4 regions of the Serratia sp. BNK-23 genome follow, and region 3 is predicted to be linked to each of the others. Evidence: predicted binding sites of a transcription regulator. Region 3 holds the regulator's gene; each other region holds the start of a gene.
What was found. Region 3 encodes PurR, which represses purine synthesis genes. Its sites were predicted from a motif close to CANGCAAACGTTTGCNTG; they were not measured.

Region 1 (4,639 bases), 1.6 Mb from region 3:
GCTACGCCGAGCAGTGGGGCGAGATCATGATGTGGCCGTTTGGCGCGGTGCTGGACGTGAAGGAACATCCGGACGCCAAGGATCATATTTTCGACAGCAGCTACGTCCCGCTGCATTGGGATGGCATGTATAAGCCGACCATCCCCGAGTTCCAGTTATTCCACTGCGTGGCGGCGCCGTCGCCGGACGAAGGCGGATGCACCACCTTCGTCGACACCACGCGCTTGCTGGCCAATGCGGACGAAGCGTTGCTGGAGCAGTGGCTGTCGGTCTCGATCACCTACCGCATCAAGCAGGTGGTGCACTACGGCGGTGAAGTCTGTTCGCCGCTGGTGGTGCAGCACCCGAACGGCAGGGGCTTGATCATGCGCTACAATGAACCGCCGACGGAGGGGAAAAAATTCCTCAATCAACATGCGCTGGAATATCACGGCGTGCCGGAACAACAGCAGGAACAGTTCCACCACACTCTGCAGCAGCATCTGTACGATCCGCGTCACTATTATGCCCACCAATGGCAACAGGGCGACGTGGTGGTGGCGGACAACTTCTCGCTGTTGCACGGCCGCGAGGGCTTTACCGCCCGTTCCGCGCGTCATTTGCAGCGCGTGCATATTCAAAGCAATCCGGTGTGCGCCAATCTGGCGCTGAAGCCGGCCAACGCAGAAGCTTAAAAGGAGCATTATGGCAAGGATACTGATGGCGGCGGTCGCCACTCCGGGGCACGTCTACCCGATGTTAGCTATCGCTCGCCACCTGATTGCCCAAGGGCATCAGGTGCGGGTGATGACCGGCGCGCTGTTCCGCGAACGCGCCGAGGCGGCGGGCGCGAGCTTCGTGCCGTTCGACGCGCAGGTGGATTTCGATTACCGCCACCTGGAGCAGCACTTCCCCGAGCGCGCCGCCCTGCCGCCGGGCAATGCACAGATGGCGCTGGCGCTGAAAGATTTCTTCGCCGCGCCGATCCCGCTGCTGGATCGGCAACTGCGTGCGACTATCGCTGCCGAAGACACCGATCTGCTGATGGTGGAGAACTGCTTCTACGGCGTGCTGCCGCTGCTGCAGTCTGCCGAACGGCCGCCGGTCTTCGGTATCGGCGTTACGCCGCTGTCGTATTCTTCGCGCGATGCTATTTTTTATGGCCCGCGCATCCCGCCGGCGCTGCTGCCGCAGGCGTTGACCCGTGAGCAGTTGGTGGATGAAGAAACGCGCGTGCTGCTCGATGAAGTACAGCAGAGCTTCGATGCGGCGCTGGTGCAGGCGGGCGGGCGGGCGCTGGATCGCCCGTTCACCGACGCGCTGATCGGCGGCTGCGAGCGTTTCCTGCAGCTGGCTACCACGGCGCTGGAATATGAGCGCGACGATCTGCCGAGCGGCGTGCGCTTCGTCGGCCCGCTGCGCAGCGGCGGCCAGCCGGCGTCGGAAGAGACGCTGTGGGAGGCGGACGACCGCCGGCCGCTGGTGATCGTGTCTCAGGGCACGTTGGCCAATGTCGATTTGCATCAGCTGATCGTGCCGACGCTGCAGGCGCTGGCGCATCTGCCGGTGCGGGTGTTGGCCACCACCGGCGGGCGGGCGACGGAAGGACTGATGGACGCGCTGCCGGCCAATGCCAGAGTGCGGGAGTTTATCTCCTTCGAACGCTGGTTGCCGGAGACGGCGCTGCTGATCACCAACGGCGGTTACGGCTCGATCAACTATGCGCTGAACAGCGGCGTGCCGCTGATCGTCGCCGGCACCGGCGAAGACAAACTGGAGGCGGCCGCGCGCGTGGTCGCCGCCGGCTGCGGCATCAGCCTGCACACCAGCACGCCAAGCCCTGAACAGATCCTGGCGGCGGCGACGCGCATTCTGCAGCAGCCGATCTATCGCCAGCGCGCGGCGCTGGTGCGTGAGGACTATGCCCGCCACGATGCGCTGACGGCGATCGCCAACGAAGTGGCCGCCATTACCGCCTGACATCGCCGCACTCCGTTCCTCAGGCGCCGTTTTCGGCGCCTTTTTTCTGCATTTTTTTGCCATGGAAACTGCATGATTATGTACAATCGTCGCAGGCCGCCAAATCGGTTGAATGTTAATCTCACGACAGCGCCGCTGATGAAAACGGGGGAATATCATAATTTTCTAATTATGAAATGAATCCTCTGGCGGCGCTGCAGCGGGGCAGTTACCCTGAATCGATAGCCTAATGGGATAGGCGTCAAATCAAGAAGAGAGCAAGCATGAGTGATTCACAAATCCGCATTGCGATTGCGGGCGCCGGCGGCCGGATGGGCCGTCAGTTGATCCAGGCGGTGCAGCAGGCGGAAGGCGTGGTGTTGGGCGCGGCGTTGTCGCGCCCGGGTTCAAGCCTGATCGGCGTCGATGCCGGCGAGTTGGCGGGCATTGGCGCGCTGGGCGTCAAGGTAAGCGACAGCCTGGAGAAAGTGGCGAGCGAGTTCGACATTTTGATCGACTTCACCCGCCCGGAAAGCACGCGGAACTACCTGGATTTTTGCGTGGCGCACCACAAGGCGATGGTGATTGGCACCACCGGCTTCGATGACGCGGGCAAGCAGGCGATCCGCGCTGCAGCGCAGCATATCGGCATCGTGTTCGCCGCCAACTTCAGCGTCGGCGTCAACCTGGTGCTGAAACTGCTGGAGAAGGCCGCGCAGGTGATGGGCGACTATACCGATATCGAAATCGTCGAGGCGCACCACCGCCACAAAGTGGATGCGCCGTCGGGCACGGCGTTGGCGATGGGCGAAGCGATCGCCGGCGCGCTGGGGCGCGATCTGAAAAGCTGTGCGGTCTATGCGCGCGAAGGCCATACCGGCGAGCGCGATCCGAAGAGCATCGGCTTTGCCACCATTCGCGCCGGCGACATCGTCGGCGAGCATACCGCGATGTTCGCCGACATCGGTGAACGGGTGGAAATTACCCATAAGGCTTCCAGCCGCATGACTTTTGCCAGCGGTGCGGTGCGCGCGGCTGCCTGGCTGCATAACCGGGATAAAGGTTTATTTGATATGCGAGACGTGTTGAATTTGGACCAGTTATAATTGATTTGCATACCATCGTGATGTGGTTGTATTGATCATAATGCTATGATAATCGGGCAATAATTTTATTGTCCTTTTTTTTAACATGATAAATATCATGTTGATTTTATTTCATTGCCAAAGCTGTTATTTGTCTGTGTTTACTTTGCTAATCATCTCCTTTTTTTCCACCCTCGGCTTTTTCAGCGTCTTTTTTGTCCCATTCCGGCGCTATTTTCCGTCATTCTTCCCCGCAACCGTTTTCCAGCCCCGGTTTTCTGTGTTTTTATCGCCGCTCAAGCCGCATGAGCGCCGAGAACTGCAAAAATAAAACAAAAAACGGCAGTTTGGGTAGACAAGCCAGGCACTCATCATTAAAATGCGCCCAATTTGCCAAAAATTGGCCTCGCGGACGGTTTTTGCATTGATTTAGATCGCGATATCTGAATTAATATGCAAATATTGTGATTGATTATTCCTTGGAGGGTGTTTTGATAAAGTCAGCGCTATTGGTTCTGGAAGACGGAACCCAATTCCACGGTCGGGCCATCGGGGCAGAGGGAACGGCAGTGGGGGAAGTGGTCTTCAATACGTCGATGACCGGTTATCAAGAAATCCTCACTGATCCTTCCTATTCCCGCCAGATCGTTACTCTTACTTATCCTCATATCGGCAATGTCGGCACCAATGCTTCCGACGAAGAATCCTCCGCAGTACACGCCCAAGGCCTCGTCATTCGCGACCTCCCGCTGATCGCCAGCAACTACCGCAACGAAGAAAGCCTGTCCGACTACCTCAAGCGTCACAACATCGTGGCGATCGCCGATATCGATACCCGCAAATTGACCCGCCTGCTGCGCGAGAAGGGCGCCCAGAACGGCTGCATCATCGCCGCCGATTCGCCGGACGCCGCGCTGGCCCTGGCCAAGGCGCAAGGTTTCCCGGGGTTGAAGGGCATGGATCTGGCGAAAGAGGTCACCACCCAAGAGGCCTACAGCTGGCAGCAAGGCAGCTGGACGCTTGAAGGCGACCTGCCCGAAGCCAAAACCGCCGCGGAACTGCCGTTCCACGTGGTGGCTTACGACTACGGCGCCAAGCGCAACATCCTGCGCATGCTGGTGGATCGCGGCTGCCGCCTGACCGTGGTGCCGGCGCAGACCCCGGCCGACGAGGTGCTGAAAATGAATCCGGACGGCATCTTCCTGTCCAACGGCCCGGGCGATCCGGAGCCGTGCGACTACGCCATCACCGCCATCAAACAGTTCCTGGAAACCGACATTCCGGTGTTTGGCATCTGCCTGGGCCACCAGCTGCTGGCGCTGGCCAGCGGGGCGAAAACCATGAAGATGAAGCTCGGCCACCACGGCGGCAACCACCCGGTGAAGGATCTGGACAACAACACCGTGATGATCACCGCGCAGAACCACGGCTTTGCGGTAGATGAGAACAATCTGCCGGCGAACCTGCGTGTGACGCACAAATCGCTGTTCGACCACACGGTGCAGGGCATTCACCGCACCGACAAAGCGGCGTTCAGCTTCCAGGGCCACCCGGAAGCCAGCCCAGGCCCGCACGACGCCGCGCCGCTGTTCGATCACTTTATCGAACTGATTGAG
Region 2 (4,639 bases), 1.5 Mb from region 3:
TGTTTTTCCTCGGTTTATTGGTTTTATAGGTTTTAGTCAAAAAAAAGCCGACTCATTAAGTCGGCTCAAATGTTTACTTGGTACCAAATATCTTGTCGCCCGCATCGCCCAGGCCAGGCACGATGTAGCCCTTGTCGTTCAGACACTGATCGATGGAAGCGGTGTACAGTTCAACGTCCGGGTGCGCTTTCTCCAGTGCGGCGATGCCTTCCGGCGCCGCGACCAGAACCAGCACCTTGATGCTGTGACAGCCGGCTTTCTTCAGCAGATCGATAGTGGCGATCATCGAACCGCCGGTGGCCAGCATCGGGTCGACGACCAGCGCCATGCGCTCTTCGATGTTGGAAACCAGCTTCTGGAAATACGGCACCGGCTCCAGGGTTTCTTCGTCGCGGTATACGCCCACCACGCTGATGCGCGCGCTCGGCACGTGCTCCAGCACCCCTTCCATCATGCCCAGACCGGCACGCAGGATTGGTACTACGGTAATCTTTTTCCCTTTGATCTGGTCCACTTCAACTGGCCCGCACCAGCCTTCGATGGTGACTTTTTCCGTCTCCAGATCGGCGGTCGCTTCATAGGTCAGTAAACTACCCACTTCTGAGGCCAGCTCACGGAAGCGTTTGGTGCTGATGTCATTTTCGCGCATCAGGCCAAGCTTGTGTTTTACCAGCGGGTGTTTCACCTCAACGATCTTCATCATTTTTCTCCTATTAAGGTGGTTGCGGCCAAAAAAATCGCGGGATTATACCTCCTTTTTTTCGCCGCGCCACCCACAATAGCCCGATCGGGATCAACAAAAGTTTGAATATCAGTATAGATGACGAAAAAGCAGAGCCGGTTCACAAGCCGCTCGCAAACGTTTGCCTGCGCTGTTAGAATTGCCGCGCCTTATTCCGGAATCAACATCGGAAGCACAGTTTTCAAACCGCAAACCGTCGTGGGGAATCGCGCAGTGACCGACAAAACCTCTCTCAGCTATAAAGACGCAGGTGTCGATATCGATGCAGGCAACGCATTGGTAGATCGCATCAAAGGTGTAGTTAAACAGACCCGTCGCCCGGAAGTGATGGGCGGTCTGGGCGGGTTTGGCGCCCTGTGTGCGTTGCCGCAGAAATACCGCGAGCCGGTGCTTGTTTCCGGTACCGACGGCGTGGGCACCAAGCTGCGTCTGGCGATGGATCTGAAACGCCACGACACCATCGGCATCGATCTGGTGGCGATGTGCGTCAACGATCTGGTGGTTCAGGGCGCCGAGCCGCTGTTCTTCCTCGACTACTACGCCACCGGCAAGCTGGACGTGGACACCGCGGCCAGCGTGATCACCGGCATCGCCGAAGGCTGCAAGCAGTCCGGCTGTGCGCTGGTGGGCGGCGAAACCGCTGAAATGCCGGGCATGTACCACGGCGAAGATTACGACGTGGCCGGTTTCTGCGTCGGCGTAGTCGAAAAATCCGAGATCATCGACGGTAGCAAAGTGCAGTCCGGCGATGCGCTGATCGCCCTGGGCGCTTCCGGCCCGCACTCCAACGGCTACTCGCTGGTGCGCAAAATCCTGGAAGTGAGCAACACCGACCCGACCGCCACTCAGCTGGAAGGCAAACCGCTGGCCGACCACCTGCTGGCGCCGACCAAAATTTACGTGAAGTCCGTGCTGGAGCTGATCGAGAAGGTTGACGTCCACGCCATCGCTCACCTCACCGGCGGCGGCTTCTGGGAAAATATTCCACGCGTGCTGCCGGAAGGCATGCAGGCGGTGATCGACGAAGCCAGCTGGCAGTGGCCGGCGGTGTTCACCTGGCTGCAGCAGGCCGGTAACGTCAGCCGTCATGAAATGTACCGCACCTTCAACTGCGGCGTAGGCATGGTCATCGCCCTGCCGGAAGCCGAAGTGGAAACGGCCATCGCGCTGCTGACCGCGGCAGGTGAAAAAGCGTGGAAAATCGGTAAACTGACTGCCTCTTCCGACGAACAACAAGTGGTCATCAACTGATGAAAAAGATCGTGGTGTTGGTCTCCGGCCAGGGGAGCAATCTCCAGGCCCTGATTGACGCCTGCCAGCAGGGCCGCATCGCCGCCGAGATCGTGGCGGTATTCAGCAACAAGGCGCAGGCTTACGGCCTGCAGCGCGCCGAAGCGGCGGGCATCGCCGCCCAGGCGCTGGATGCCAAGGCTTACGCCGATCGCGCGGCGTTCGACGCCGCATTGGCGGACGCCATCGACCAGTACCAGCCCGATCTGGTGGTGCTGGCCGGCTACATGCGCATCCTCAGCCCGCAGTTCGTGCAGCGCTATGCCGGTCGCATGCTGAACATTCACCCTTCCCTGCTGCCGAAATACCCGGGGCTGCATACACATCGTCAGGCCATCGACAACGGCGACAGCGAACACGGCACCTCGGTGCACTTCGTGACCGAACAGCTCGACGGCGGCCCGGTGATCTTGCAGGCCAAGGTGCCGATTTTCGCTGACGATGAAGAGGATGACGTGGTTGAACGGGTGCAAACCCAGGAACACACGATCTATCCGCTGGTGGTGAGCTGGTTCGTCGACGGCCGCCTGGCGATGCGCGACGGCGCCGCCTGGCTGGACGGCGAACGCCTGCCTGAGCAGGGGCACGCCGCCGACTGATGCGCGCAGCCTGAACCTTGCCTAAACGGCGCCCACGCGGCGCCGTTTTTTTCGCTGCCCGCCACGATGGTCCAAAAGGCTCGCGGCGCCGTGGCCAAACTGCCCGCTTCAGGGCCAACCCCGGCGTGAGCGCCCCCGGCATGTCGCATCAATGCCCCGCCGGGAACCGAACGCATCACGGGCGCCAAGCCAACTGTGGTTCCGCGTGCAATAATCCTTGTCAAAAAATAAAACCATTATAATATTTTCCATCCTAAACAATATTAGGTGAAATTTTTCAAAAAAGAATACATTTATCCCTTATACATAGTTTTAAATTAAATAAATTAACGTCAACCCCATGATTATTGTGAGCTTCGTTGCAATAACAGAAAACATCCCTGCCAATTGTAATGATGTGTTGCCGTTCTATTACAAGTATGTAAGAGTATGTCTAACACGATAACTTGACGTTACATACATAGGATTCCTTTCATATTCGCAAGCGCCAGTCATATATGACGCCTTCAAATGTAAATAATTCAACATGAAAGAATTCAATGTCGCCGCTGCTTATTTTTATATAATTAGCGCGATATTAAAATTGATTTTTATTTTTCAGATAAATATTTAGTGGGGAATACCCCATTGAGATGAATTCGTTTGAATATATTTCAACGATATGCAGCAGCTCGAATCACGTTATAGCTAACTCATCAATAAACTGATTAATAAGGATATTTATGCTTAATCATACCTCTCTGACTCGTCAATCCCACCGTTTCGATATTGTTCTCGACTCGCCTTCCATGCCCTCTGACGGCATTGATTTATTAGTCGAAGAACTGCCTGAAACGCTGCACTTTGCCAGCGATTGCGCCTCAACCGGCAGCAGCGTCAGCACCGCCTCTACAGCAGGCTGCGGCTGCATTGCAACAGCGAGCTGCATCGGCACAATGGGCAGCGTTACCAGTAGCGGTAGCTAAATCATTACCCACAACCGGTACAAGATACTGTGCCAGTTAGTTATCTGAAACTCTACTCACTGGCTTTAAACAATGAGCACGTACACTGACACCACTTTAGATTTCGACAGCAGTCATAAGCCAACCCTGGATATATCCTGGGATCGCCAACGGCCGCTATTAGACGTCGAGTCACTGAATAAGTTTTATGGTGACACGCAAGTTCTTCATGATATCTCGCTGCAAATCAAGCCGGGAGAAATCATTGGATTGGTCGGACCTAACGGTGCCGGAAAAACGACGCTCATGGAAACCTTGTACGGGGGGCAGCCCTTTGAAAGCGGCTTGGTGCGTTTATTTGGCGAAGACGTTCGACAAGGGCTTAATCACGTCATCAAGCAACAGTTAGGCGTCGTTCCGCAATCCTTTAGTTTACCTGCGCTGCTGCGCGTTGAAGAGATCATTTCGCTCTATCAGGTACTTTATACGGATGCGCTGTCGGTTAAGCAGTTATTGGACATTGTGGCGCTAAAAGCGCAGCGTAAAATGCGTTTCTCGCGGCTTTCCGGAGGGCAAAAAAGACGTTTGGCATTGGCGCTGGCCTTAGCTGGCAAACCCAAGCTTCTTTTGCTGGATGAACCCACCAGCGATCTTGACCCGCAAAGCCGACGCTATATTTGGCGGCACATCATTGCGAATTCTCGTCAATCGGGCACGGGCGTATTGATCGCCACTCACCAAATGGATGAGGCGGAGAATTTATGCGACCGGGTGATGATCATCAACCACGGCCGGTTGCTGGAGAATGCCAGCCCACAACAACTTATTGAGCGTTATTGTCCTGGTCATCATATCCGATTCTCAGTGCCGTTGACGTCGGTTGACGAGTTCCTTGCGCTCTTCCCTGAGGCGACGCAGGAAAGCGATGAACATGATCAAACTTTCCGCCGCCTACATATTCCCACCCAAGAATTGGCACAGGTGTTACCGCAAGTGATTGCGTTATCACAACGTTTGGGCTGTGAACCCGAACAAATGCAGGTAAGCAAAAATACCCTCGAGGA
Region 3 (4,639 bases):
TGTCCACATAGGCGAAACGCTCGCCGCAGGCGGACAGCGCTTGCACAGCCTGCGCGGAAAAGCCGCAGCTCGGCAGCTTTGGCGAACCTTTCATGTAAAGCAGAATCGGGTTTTCAGCGATCTGGTGCTGAATTTTTTCAAGTGTCGTCGTCATTTATTGCTTCCTCAAGCCACATTTCATGGCTACAACATGCATCACGCGGGCTATTGTAGCGGCTGGAACAGTCGCAAGAAAACGCCATCTTTTGCAAGGATATTCGCCCGCCGCCGATCGCGTTTCACCGGCCACGTCATTCCGGTCAAAACATACGTTGAGAATAACATTTTTAATCCGACCATTTCACTAATATATTGCGCCGCGATGCCGGCGCGGCTTAATTATATCCGCCACCGTCGCCTGGCGCTTTTTTATACATCAACAGGCTGATTTTAAACCAAAAAAAATGTCATTAACGTTTTCTCACAATATGGATTATTATTTATGAGTTCTTCGCTGTTTTATATGGTGAAGTTCGGGAATACTGTAACTCTTTCGATATCCGTTTCGGGGCCAAGGTTGGTGACGTCGACATGCGTTTAATTCTTACGCTCTTTGCGCTGCTGTTTACGCAGCTCTTCTTCAATTTGGCGCACGCTGCGCCACAGGCGCGCGTTGCCGCCGAGCAGCGTAAAAGCCATGCTAATGAAGCGCGGCCCGATGACCGCAGAAAAAAGAAAGCGGATAAAGCCGCCAAAAAAGCCAAAGTGACGGCCCCCGAGAAAAAAACCAAGACCGCCAAGGCCAAAAGCGAGAAAAGCGCGAAAAAGATCGTCAGCGCCAAACCCAAGGCCAAAGCGCAGAAAACCGCCAAGATTAAAGTCACCCCGCCGAAAAAGGGCTATAAAAAAGGCTATGGCCGCCACCGCGACGCCGGTATGGCCACCGCCAAACTGGCGCGTGAAGAAAAGCCGTTAAAACTCAGCCCGGCGCACAAAAAACGTTACCAGCATGCCAAACAGACCGCGATGGCCAAGCTGATGGATCAGATGGGCAAGCCTTACCGCTGGGGCGGCAGCTCGCCGCGCACCGGCTTCGACTGCAGCGGCCTTATCTATTACGCCTATAAGGACGTGGTGAAAATCAAGATGCCGCGCACCGCCAACGAAATGTATCACCTTCGCGACGCGGCGCCGATCAAGAAAAGCGAACTGGAAAGCGGCGATTTGGTGTTCTTCCGCATCAACAACCGCGGCGTGGCGGACCATGTCGGCGTCTATCTCGGCAACGGCAAATTCATCCAGTCGCCGCGCACCGGCGAAGAGATCCGCATCAGCCAGCTCGACAACGACTATTGGCAAAACCATTACATCGGCGCACGCCGCGTAGTGACGCCGAAAACCATCCGTTAATTCCCTGTTCTGCGCGGTTGCGGCCCCGGTCGCAACCGCCTGCTCAAGCTATCGCCCATCGCACTCCCCCACGCGCATTTCTCGCTTTTCCTCCTGTTTTTTATGATGAAAATTGTTAAGATTGAATGACCACAATAAAAAACGGCCCATCTGGCTCCCGCCTGGGCGGGAAGAAAGTGGCGCTGTAAAGGAGGAAGCAATGTCGTTTGAATTACCTGCATTACCGTATGAGAAAAACGCGCTCGAGCCGCACATCTCCGCCGAGACCCTGGAATACCACTACGGCAAACACCACAATACCTACGTGGTTAACCTGAACAACCTGGTGAAAGGCAGCGAGTTCGAGGGCAAATCGCTCGAAGAGATCATCAAGACCTCCAACGGCGGCGTGTTCAACAACGCCGCGCAGGTGTGGAACCACACCTTCTACTGGCACTGCCTGTCGCCACAGGGCGGCGGTGAACCGCAGGGCGAACTGGCGGCGGCGATCGTCAAATCCTTCGGCTCTTTCGCTGCGTTCAAAGAGCAGTTCACCGATGCCGCCGTGAAAAACTTCGGCGCCGGCTGGACCTGGCTGGTGAAAAAACCGGACGGCGCGCTGGCGATCGTCAACACCTCCAACGCGGCAACTCCGCTGACCGGTGAAGATAAACCGCTGCTGACCGTTGACGTGTGGGAACACGCGTATTACATCGATTACCGCAATGCGCGTCCAAAATACCTGGAAAACTTCTGGGCGTTGGTCAACTGGAAATTTGCGGCGGAAAACCTGGCGTAAACGCAGGCCTTGCCGAAGTGACGAGGCGCAGCCAGGCTGCGCCTTTTTTAAAACCGGCGGGAGATCAGTTCAACGCGGCGACAAAGCTGAAAGCGATGATCATCGCCAACGCGCCGACGGTAGTGAACAGAGACATCTTCAGATCGGTATCCATGACAACTCCTTTAAAATGGGCTTTCCTAAGGATAAAAGGCGCACAATTAGTACGTCAAATCATTTTCCCACAGTTCGCCGATAAAATCTTGTTATCATTTCCCGGTTTATAATCTCGATTACCTCTTCCACTTTTGTTCAATATGCGACAAAATTCGCAGTTCACAACTGCGTACCGGCATCCATGCCCCTCCTGATTAAGCGCTGAAGACTTCAACACACTAAAAACTCAGTTTTCGCTTCTCTGGAGAAGGATCTACGTAGGCAAACGATTAACATCACACTTACATGCTGTAAACATGTGAGTTCAGGAGTCATTCCTTACATGGCAACGATTAAAGATGTGGCCAAACGCGCGGGCGTTTCCACCACCACCGTTTCGCACGTCATCAATAAGACTCGTTTCGTCGCCGAAGAGACCAAAGCGGCCGTGTGGGCCGCGATCAAAGAGCTGCACTACTCGCCGAGCGCCGTGGCGCGCAGCCTGAAAGTCAATCACACCAAGTCTATCGGTCTGCTGGCCACCTCGAGCGAAGCGCCCTATTTTGCCGAAGTGATCGAGGCGGTGGAAAACAGCTGCTACAGCAAAGGTTACACCCTGATCCTGTGCAACTCGCACAACAATCTGGACAAGCAGCGCGCCTACCTGGCGATGCTGGCGCAAAAGCGCGTCGACGGCCTGCTGGTCATGTGTTCCGAATACCCGGATCAACTGCTGGGAATGCTGGAGGACTACCGTAATATCCCGATGGTGGTGATGGACTGGGGCGCTGCGCGCGGCGACTTCACCGACACCATCATCGATAACGCGTTCGAAGGCGGCTATCTGGCCGGCCGTTACCTGATCGAGCGCGGTCACCGCGATATCGGCGCCATCCCGGGCCAGCTGTCGCGCAACACCGGCGGCGGCCGTCATCAGGGCTTTATGAAGGCGCTGCAGGAAGCGCATATCGACATTCGCGAAGAGTGGATCGTCCAGGGTGACTTCGAGCCGGAGTCCGGCTACAAGGCGATGCACCAAATCCTGTCGCAAAAACAGCGGCCGACCGCGGTATTTTGCGGCGGCGACATCATGGCGATGGGCGCCATCTGCGCCGCTGATGAGCTGGGGCTGCGAGTGCCGCAGGATATTTCCGTGATCGGCTATGACAACGTGCGCAACGCCCGCTACTTCACTCCGGCGCTGACCACCATTCACCAGCCTAAAGAGCGCCTGGGAGAAATGGCCTTCACCATGCTGCTGGATCGCATCATCAGCAAGCGCGAAGAATCGCAGGTGATCGAAGTGCATCCGAAGCTGGTGGAACGCCGTTCGGTCGCCGACGGTCCGTTCATCGACTACCGCCGCTAATCCCCTGAGCCGGAAGCCTGCACGGCTTCCGGCGCCGCCTCGCTCAGCCACTCCTGATTCAGCGTCTCGCCATCGCCCAGATACGCCAGCAGCCAACTCATCGCCGGCGACGGTTTATCCTGCTGCCAGGTCAGGCAGCAAGGGCTGGCGGGAAACGGCTGCTGCAGCTGCAACGCCTTCAGCTCACCGCGCTGCACCAGCGGCAGCGCCCGATGCGCCGGCATCATGCCGACGCACAGCCCGGCGCACAGACAGTCGAGTGCCGATGTCCAGTCCGGCACCACCAGCCGCCGCTGGTTATCCAGCGTCCAGGTGACGCGCTTGGGCAGATTGCGCGAGGTGTCTTCCAGACAAAGCGCAGGGTACGGCCTCAACCGATCGTCATTTAACGGCCCTGCCAGCTGCGCCAGCGGATGCTGTGGGCTGACTACGCACAGCCAGTTCATGTAGCCCATATCGCGGAAGGCAAAGCCGCCGCCGACCGGCACCGCGCGCGTGGCGCCGATCGCCATGTCCACCCTGCCGTCCACCAACGCATCCCAAACGCCGTTGAACACTTCGGGTTGCAGCATCAGTTCAACATCGGGGAAATGGCGGTAGAAATCCAGCACCAGCTGGCGGCTGCGCTGGGGTTTGACGATGATGTCGACTGCGATATTCAGCTGGCCGCGCCACCCGTTGGCCACCTGCTGACAGTGGCGACGGGTGTCGAGCATTTTTTTGATAACAACTCTCGCATCCTTGATAAACAGCGCGCCGGCCGGCGTCAACTCCACATCACGGTGACGCCGCTCAAACAGCGGCACCGCAAGCCATTGTTCCAGTTGCCGCACGGTATAGCTCACCGCCGACGGCACCCGGTGCAGCTCCTGCGCCGCCGCGCTGAAACTGCCGGTGCGCGCGACCGCGTCAACAACTTCAAGAGAATATTCAGACCACATCGCTTTGCCTTCAATTTTTTTAACAGC
Region 4 (4,639 bases), 140 kb from region 3:
GAGTGGATGCTGAAAAACGCCTGATCCCGCTCACCTAACGACTACCGCGCGCGTCCGGCGCATTTCATCGGCTCTCCTGTGGCCGGTGAGGCTGCGCGCTGCGGTACAGAATTTCTTCTATCACGGCGTACAGGACGCCGACGAGGAAATAACCATGACTCAGTCATCCCCATGCGCAGGCGTCTGCCTGTGCCGCAGTGCCTACGGGCCGGTCGCCGGCCGTCCGACAGTGACCCCAAACCGTTTTTCCCGCCGCCTGAACAGCAGTTTCCCCGCGGCCTCTCTGAATGACGTTGCACGGTTGACAGCAGAGGACCAAAAGGGGAACTGCCATGACGACTAAAGCCATCGACAGCGGCCCGGCGGGCAAACCGCAGCTGCGCAAATCCCTCAAGCTGTGGCAGGTGGTGATGATGGGCCTGGCCTATCTGACCCCGATGACAGTGTTCGACACCTTCGGCATTGTCTCCGGCCTCACCGACGGCCATGTGCCGACCTCCTATTTGCTGGCGCTGGCCGGCGTGTTGTTCACCGCCATCAGCTACGGCAAACTGGTGCGCCAGTTTCCTACCGCCGGCTCTGCCTACACCTATGCGCAGAAGGCGATCAACCCGCACGTCGGTTTTCTGGTGGGGTGGTCGTCGCTGCTGGATTATCTGTTCCTGCCGATGATCAACACGCTGCTGGCGAAGATTTACCTGACCGCGCTGTTCCCGGAAGTGCCGCCCTGGGTGTGGGTGGTGGGCTTCGTTATCCTGATCACCGCCATCAACCTGAAAAGCGTCAATCTGGTGGCCAACTTCAATACCCTGTTCGTGCTGGCGCAGGTGGCGATCATTCTGGTATTTATCTACCTGGTGGTGCGCGGCCTGCACAACGGCGAGGGGATGGGCACGGTGTGGAGCCTGCGGCCGTTCCTCAGCGAGAATGCCCACCTGCTGCCGATCATTACCGGCGCGACTATCCTGTGCTTCTCGTTCCTCGGTTTTGACGCGGTCACCACGCTGTGCGAGGAGACGCCCGACGCCGCCAAGGTTATTCCGCGCGCCATCTTCCTGACTGCGCTGTACGGCGGGGTGATCTTTATTAGCGTTTCGTTCTTTATCCAGCTGTTTTTCCCGACCATTCAACGCTTTCACCAACCCGACGCCGCGCTGCCGGAGATCGCGCTGTACGTCGGCGGCAAGCTGTTCCAGTCGATCTTCCTGTGCGTGACCTTTATCAACACGTTGGCTTCCGGCCTGGCGTCGCACGCCAGCGTGTCGCGCCTGCTGTATGTGATGGGGCGTGACAACGTGTTCCCGGAGAAATTCTTCGGCTATATCCACCCCAAATGGCGCACGCCGGCGCTGAACGTACTGATGGTCGGGCTGGTGGCGTTGTCGGCGCTGTCGTTCGATCTGGTGACCGCTACGGCGCTGATCAACTTTGGCGCGCTGGTGGCCTTTACCTTCGTTAACCTGTCGGTGATCAGCCACTTCTTTATTCGCGAAGGGCGCAACAAAAGCTGGAAGGATCGCTTCAACTTCCTGTTCCTGCCGCTGGTGGGTGCGTTGACGGTGGGGGTGCTGTGGCTGAACCTGGAGAAGAGCTCGCTGACCATGGGGCTTATCTGGGCGACGCTGGGTTTCGGCTATTTGGCCTGGCTGACCCGACGTTTTCGTCAGCCGCCGCCGCAGTTGGAGCGGCAACCGCAGCAATAAATTCACAGGCGGGAGTTTCCCGCCTTTCTTTTTGGCGCGTGCGGCAGTAGAGTGAAAAAACTGATAAAAAATAACCTATTGGACCTGCCTTATGCCCGCTTTGCCCTTGCGTACCCGCGCCACGCTGCTCGGTTTGTTGGCCATCGTGCTGTGGAGCAGCGTCGTCGGCCTGATCCGCAGCGTCAGCGAAGGGCTGGGGCCGATCGGCGGCGCGGCGATGATCTACAGCGTCAGCGCGGTGTTTTTGCTGGTGGCGCTCGGCGTGCCGAAATGGCGCAGCTTTCCGCGGCCTTATCTCATCGTCGGCAGCCTGCTGTTCGTCAGTTACGAGATCTGCCTGTCGCTGTCGCTCGGCTACGCCAATACCCGCCTGCAGGCGATAGAAGTGGGCATGATCAACTACCTGTGGCCCTGTTTCACCGTGCTGATGGCGTTGGCGCTTAACGGCCAAAGAGCGAAATGGTGGCTGCTGCCGGGGCTGCTGCTGTCGCTGTTCGGCATCGGTTGGATCATGAGTGGTGAGGGCGGCTGGTCGCCGGCGCAGATGCTGGCCAACGTGCGCAGCAACCCGCTCAGCTACGCGCTGGCCTTCAGCGGCGCGGTGATCTGGGCGCTGTATTGCAACCTGACCAAGAAGATCGCCCAGGGCAGCAACGGCGTGGTGCTGTTCATCGTGCTGACCGCGCTGGCGCTGTGGCTGAAGTATGCCTTCAGCGCGGAAAGCGGCATGCAGTTCAGCCTCGGCGTGACCGTAACGCTGCTGTGCGCCGGGGTGGCGATGGGGGCGGGGTATGCCGCCTGGAACGTCGGCATCTTGCACGGCAACATGACGCTGCTGGCCACCGTCTCCTATTTTACCCCGGTGCTGTCGGCGGTGTTCGCCGCGTTGGTGTTGCACACCTCGCTGACCGTCAATTTCTGGCAGGGCGTGGCGATGGTCACTCTCGGTTCGCTGATCTGTTGGCGGGCAACTCGCGGAAATTAACGGAAATTATCCGCTGTCGTCGCAATGTTGAACTAGAATTTAACTAGCCATGTTGCCTGAAGGAACGACGACGATGAGAAGCGACATTCAATTTATTCAACAGCCTGAAATCGACGTGCATCACTATGAGCGCGGCGATACCGTTCGCCTGACCACGGCGAATTTGCGACATGAATATCAGCTCGACGTTTATATTTTGCGTCGCGACGACAAGCTGATTTACGGCTCGGTCGTCGCGGCGGCGCCCAAGACCGATATTCCGGTCGCCAGTTGGGAGGTGAAAAACGGTGAAGAGGTGGCGTTCCGCCAGGAAAACATCGCCAAAGCGGTGCCGGCGGTGAACTGATTTCACGTTCCGTACTTTCTCCTGATGCTGATGAAGGCCGGCGCTGGCGCGTCGGCTTTTTCTTTTCCACCTCGTGATGACGCCCTGATGTCATTTGGCTCAAAAACTGCGCTAAAAAACGCGGTGCATGACAAAAATCACAGCGAATGTGAATTTGCATGAAACATAATTTGACAAATGTGAACGCAATCGATTACCTATTCGCGAAATGCGTAACTGGATCACAGATTCTTACAGTCAGTGGTTTCTATAATGCGCGCGTCATCCGAGTTTCTGTGTGAAGACAACGCCAGGTGTCGGCAGACTCATTGTCATCTTTTCTAAACGGGCAGGAAATGGCCCTTTAAGCATGTGGTAATAAAATGAAAAAAATAGCTCTCGCAGCAGGTGTACTGCTCGCAGCGTCTTACAGTGCATCATCAATGGCTGATAGCAAAGACAGTCAATATGTCTCCGACTGGTGGCACCAGAGCGTTAACGTGGTGGGCAGCTACCACACCCGTTTCGGGCCGCAGCTGAATAACGATGTGTATCTCGAATACGAAGCCTTCGCCAAGAAAGACTGGTTCGATTTCTACGGTTACGTTGACGTGCCGAAGTTCTTCGGCGTAGGCAACACCCCGGATCGCGGTATCTGGGACAAAGGCTCCCCACTGTTTATGGAGATTGAACCACGTTTCTCCATCGACAAACTGACCGGCACCGATCTGAGCTTCGGTCCGTTCAAAGAGTGGTACTTCGCCAACAACTACATCTATGATCTGGGCCACAACGCCGACGGCCGTCAAAACACCTGGTACATGGGTCTGGGCACCGATATCGACACCGGCCTGCCGATGAGCCTGTCGATGAACATCTATGCCAAATACCAGTGGGAAAACTACCAGGCTGCCAACGAGAACAGCTGGGACGGTTACCGCTTCAAGGTGAAATACTTCGTACCGCTGACCCAGGTGTGGGGCGGCAACCTGAGCTACATCGGCTTCACCAACTTCGACTTCGGTTCCGATCTGGGCAAGGACAGTGGTAACGCGATCAACGGCAAACAGGTGCGCACCGGCAACTCTATCGCCTCCAGCCATATTTTGGCGCTGAACTACGATCACTGGCACTATTCTTTCGTGGCGCGTTATTTCCATAACGGCGGTCAGTGGCAGGATGGCGCGGATATCGGCACCCCGCAGGGCCCGATCAAGTCTACCGGTTGGGGTTATTACCTCGTGGTCGGCTATAACTTCTGATTTTCCGTGCTATCAGAAACAGAAAACCCCGCCTGGCGGGGTTTTTTTTTCGTCATCACTGGGCTTGTTCAACCGGGAGATGCTTCACCGGCATAAACAGTCTGCCTTTGATCACGTGACATTCATTATTTATCCAACTAATGATTTGTTCACGGCTGACGCCTTCCGACTGCGCGTACTGATGAAGATCGCCGTTAAAGTGCCGAGTGATGTATTCCATGAGGGTCATTTGCACGTCTTTTGCTCCTGAACGCCCACCCGTTGCCAGCCTGGCCACCGCGGGAGGTTGAGGTTTCTCAGACAGCGAATGTAAATTATCGGCAACGAAATCTCAACATAAAGCACCAGATTGGGGCGACAGCGG

Region 1: carA (glutamine-hydrolyzing carbamoyl-phosphate synthase small subunit) is a predicted target of PurR. The motif match lies at 3,274-3,291, and genes of this name have one in related genera.
Region 2: purM (phosphoribosylformylglycinamidine cyclo-ligase) is a predicted target of PurR. The motif match lies at 853-870, and genes of this name have one in related genera.
Region 4: ACMGF9_RS13415 (nucleoside-specific channel-forming protein Tsx) is a predicted target of PurR. The motif match lies at 3,217-3,234, and genes of this name have one in related genera.

The regions. Positions count from the first base shown of each region.
Region 1 covers NZ_CP179900.1:4,264,414-4,269,052, reverse strand. Annotated here, with positions in the region: gene ACMGF9_RS20310 (TauD/TfdA dioxygenase family protein) at 1-674, shown strand, start outside; gene ACMGF9_RS20305 (glycosyltransferase) at 700-1,959, shown strand; gene dapB (4-hydroxy-tetrahydrodipicolinate reductase) at 2,223-3,044, shown strand; gene carA (glutamine-hydrolyzing carbamoyl-phosphate synthase small subunit) at 3,515-4,639, shown strand, end outside.
Region 2 covers NZ_CP179900.1:1,213,324-1,217,962, reverse strand. Annotated here, with positions in the region: gene upp (uracil phosphoribosyltransferase) at 74-700, opposite strand; gene purM (phosphoribosylformylglycinamidine cyclo-ligase) at 956-1,993, shown strand; gene purN (phosphoribosylglycinamide formyltransferase) at 1,993-2,631, shown strand; gene ACMGF9_RS05660 (hypothetical protein) at 3,354-3,596, shown strand; gene ACMGF9_RS05655 (ABC transporter ATP-binding protein) at 3,669-4,639, shown strand, end outside.
Region 3 covers NZ_CP179900.1:2,698,645-2,703,283, forward strand. Annotated here, with positions in the region: gene ACMGF9_RS12730 (Grx4 family monothiol glutaredoxin) at 1-154, opposite strand, end outside; gene ACMGF9_RS12735 (C40 family peptidase) at 571-1,389, shown strand; gene sodB (superoxide dismutase [Fe]) at 1,589-2,167, shown strand; gene ACMGF9_RS12745 (YnhF family membrane protein) at 2,232-2,321, opposite strand; gene purR (HTH-type transcriptional repressor PurR) at 2,646-3,671, shown strand; gene punR (DNA-binding transcriptional activator PunR) at 3,668-4,612, opposite strand.
Region 4 covers NZ_CP179900.1:2,839,179-2,843,817, reverse strand. Annotated here, with positions in the region: gene ACMGF9_RS13435 (glutamine synthetase family protein) at 1-24, shown strand, start outside; gene ACMGF9_RS13430 (APC family permease) at 333-1,703, shown strand; gene yddG (aromatic amino acid DMT transporter YddG) at 1,795-2,688, shown strand; gene ACMGF9_RS13420 (hypothetical protein) at 2,762-3,034, shown strand; gene ACMGF9_RS13415 (nucleoside-specific channel-forming protein Tsx) at 3,397-4,275, shown strand; gene ACMGF9_RS13410 (hypothetical protein) at 4,331-4,510, opposite strand.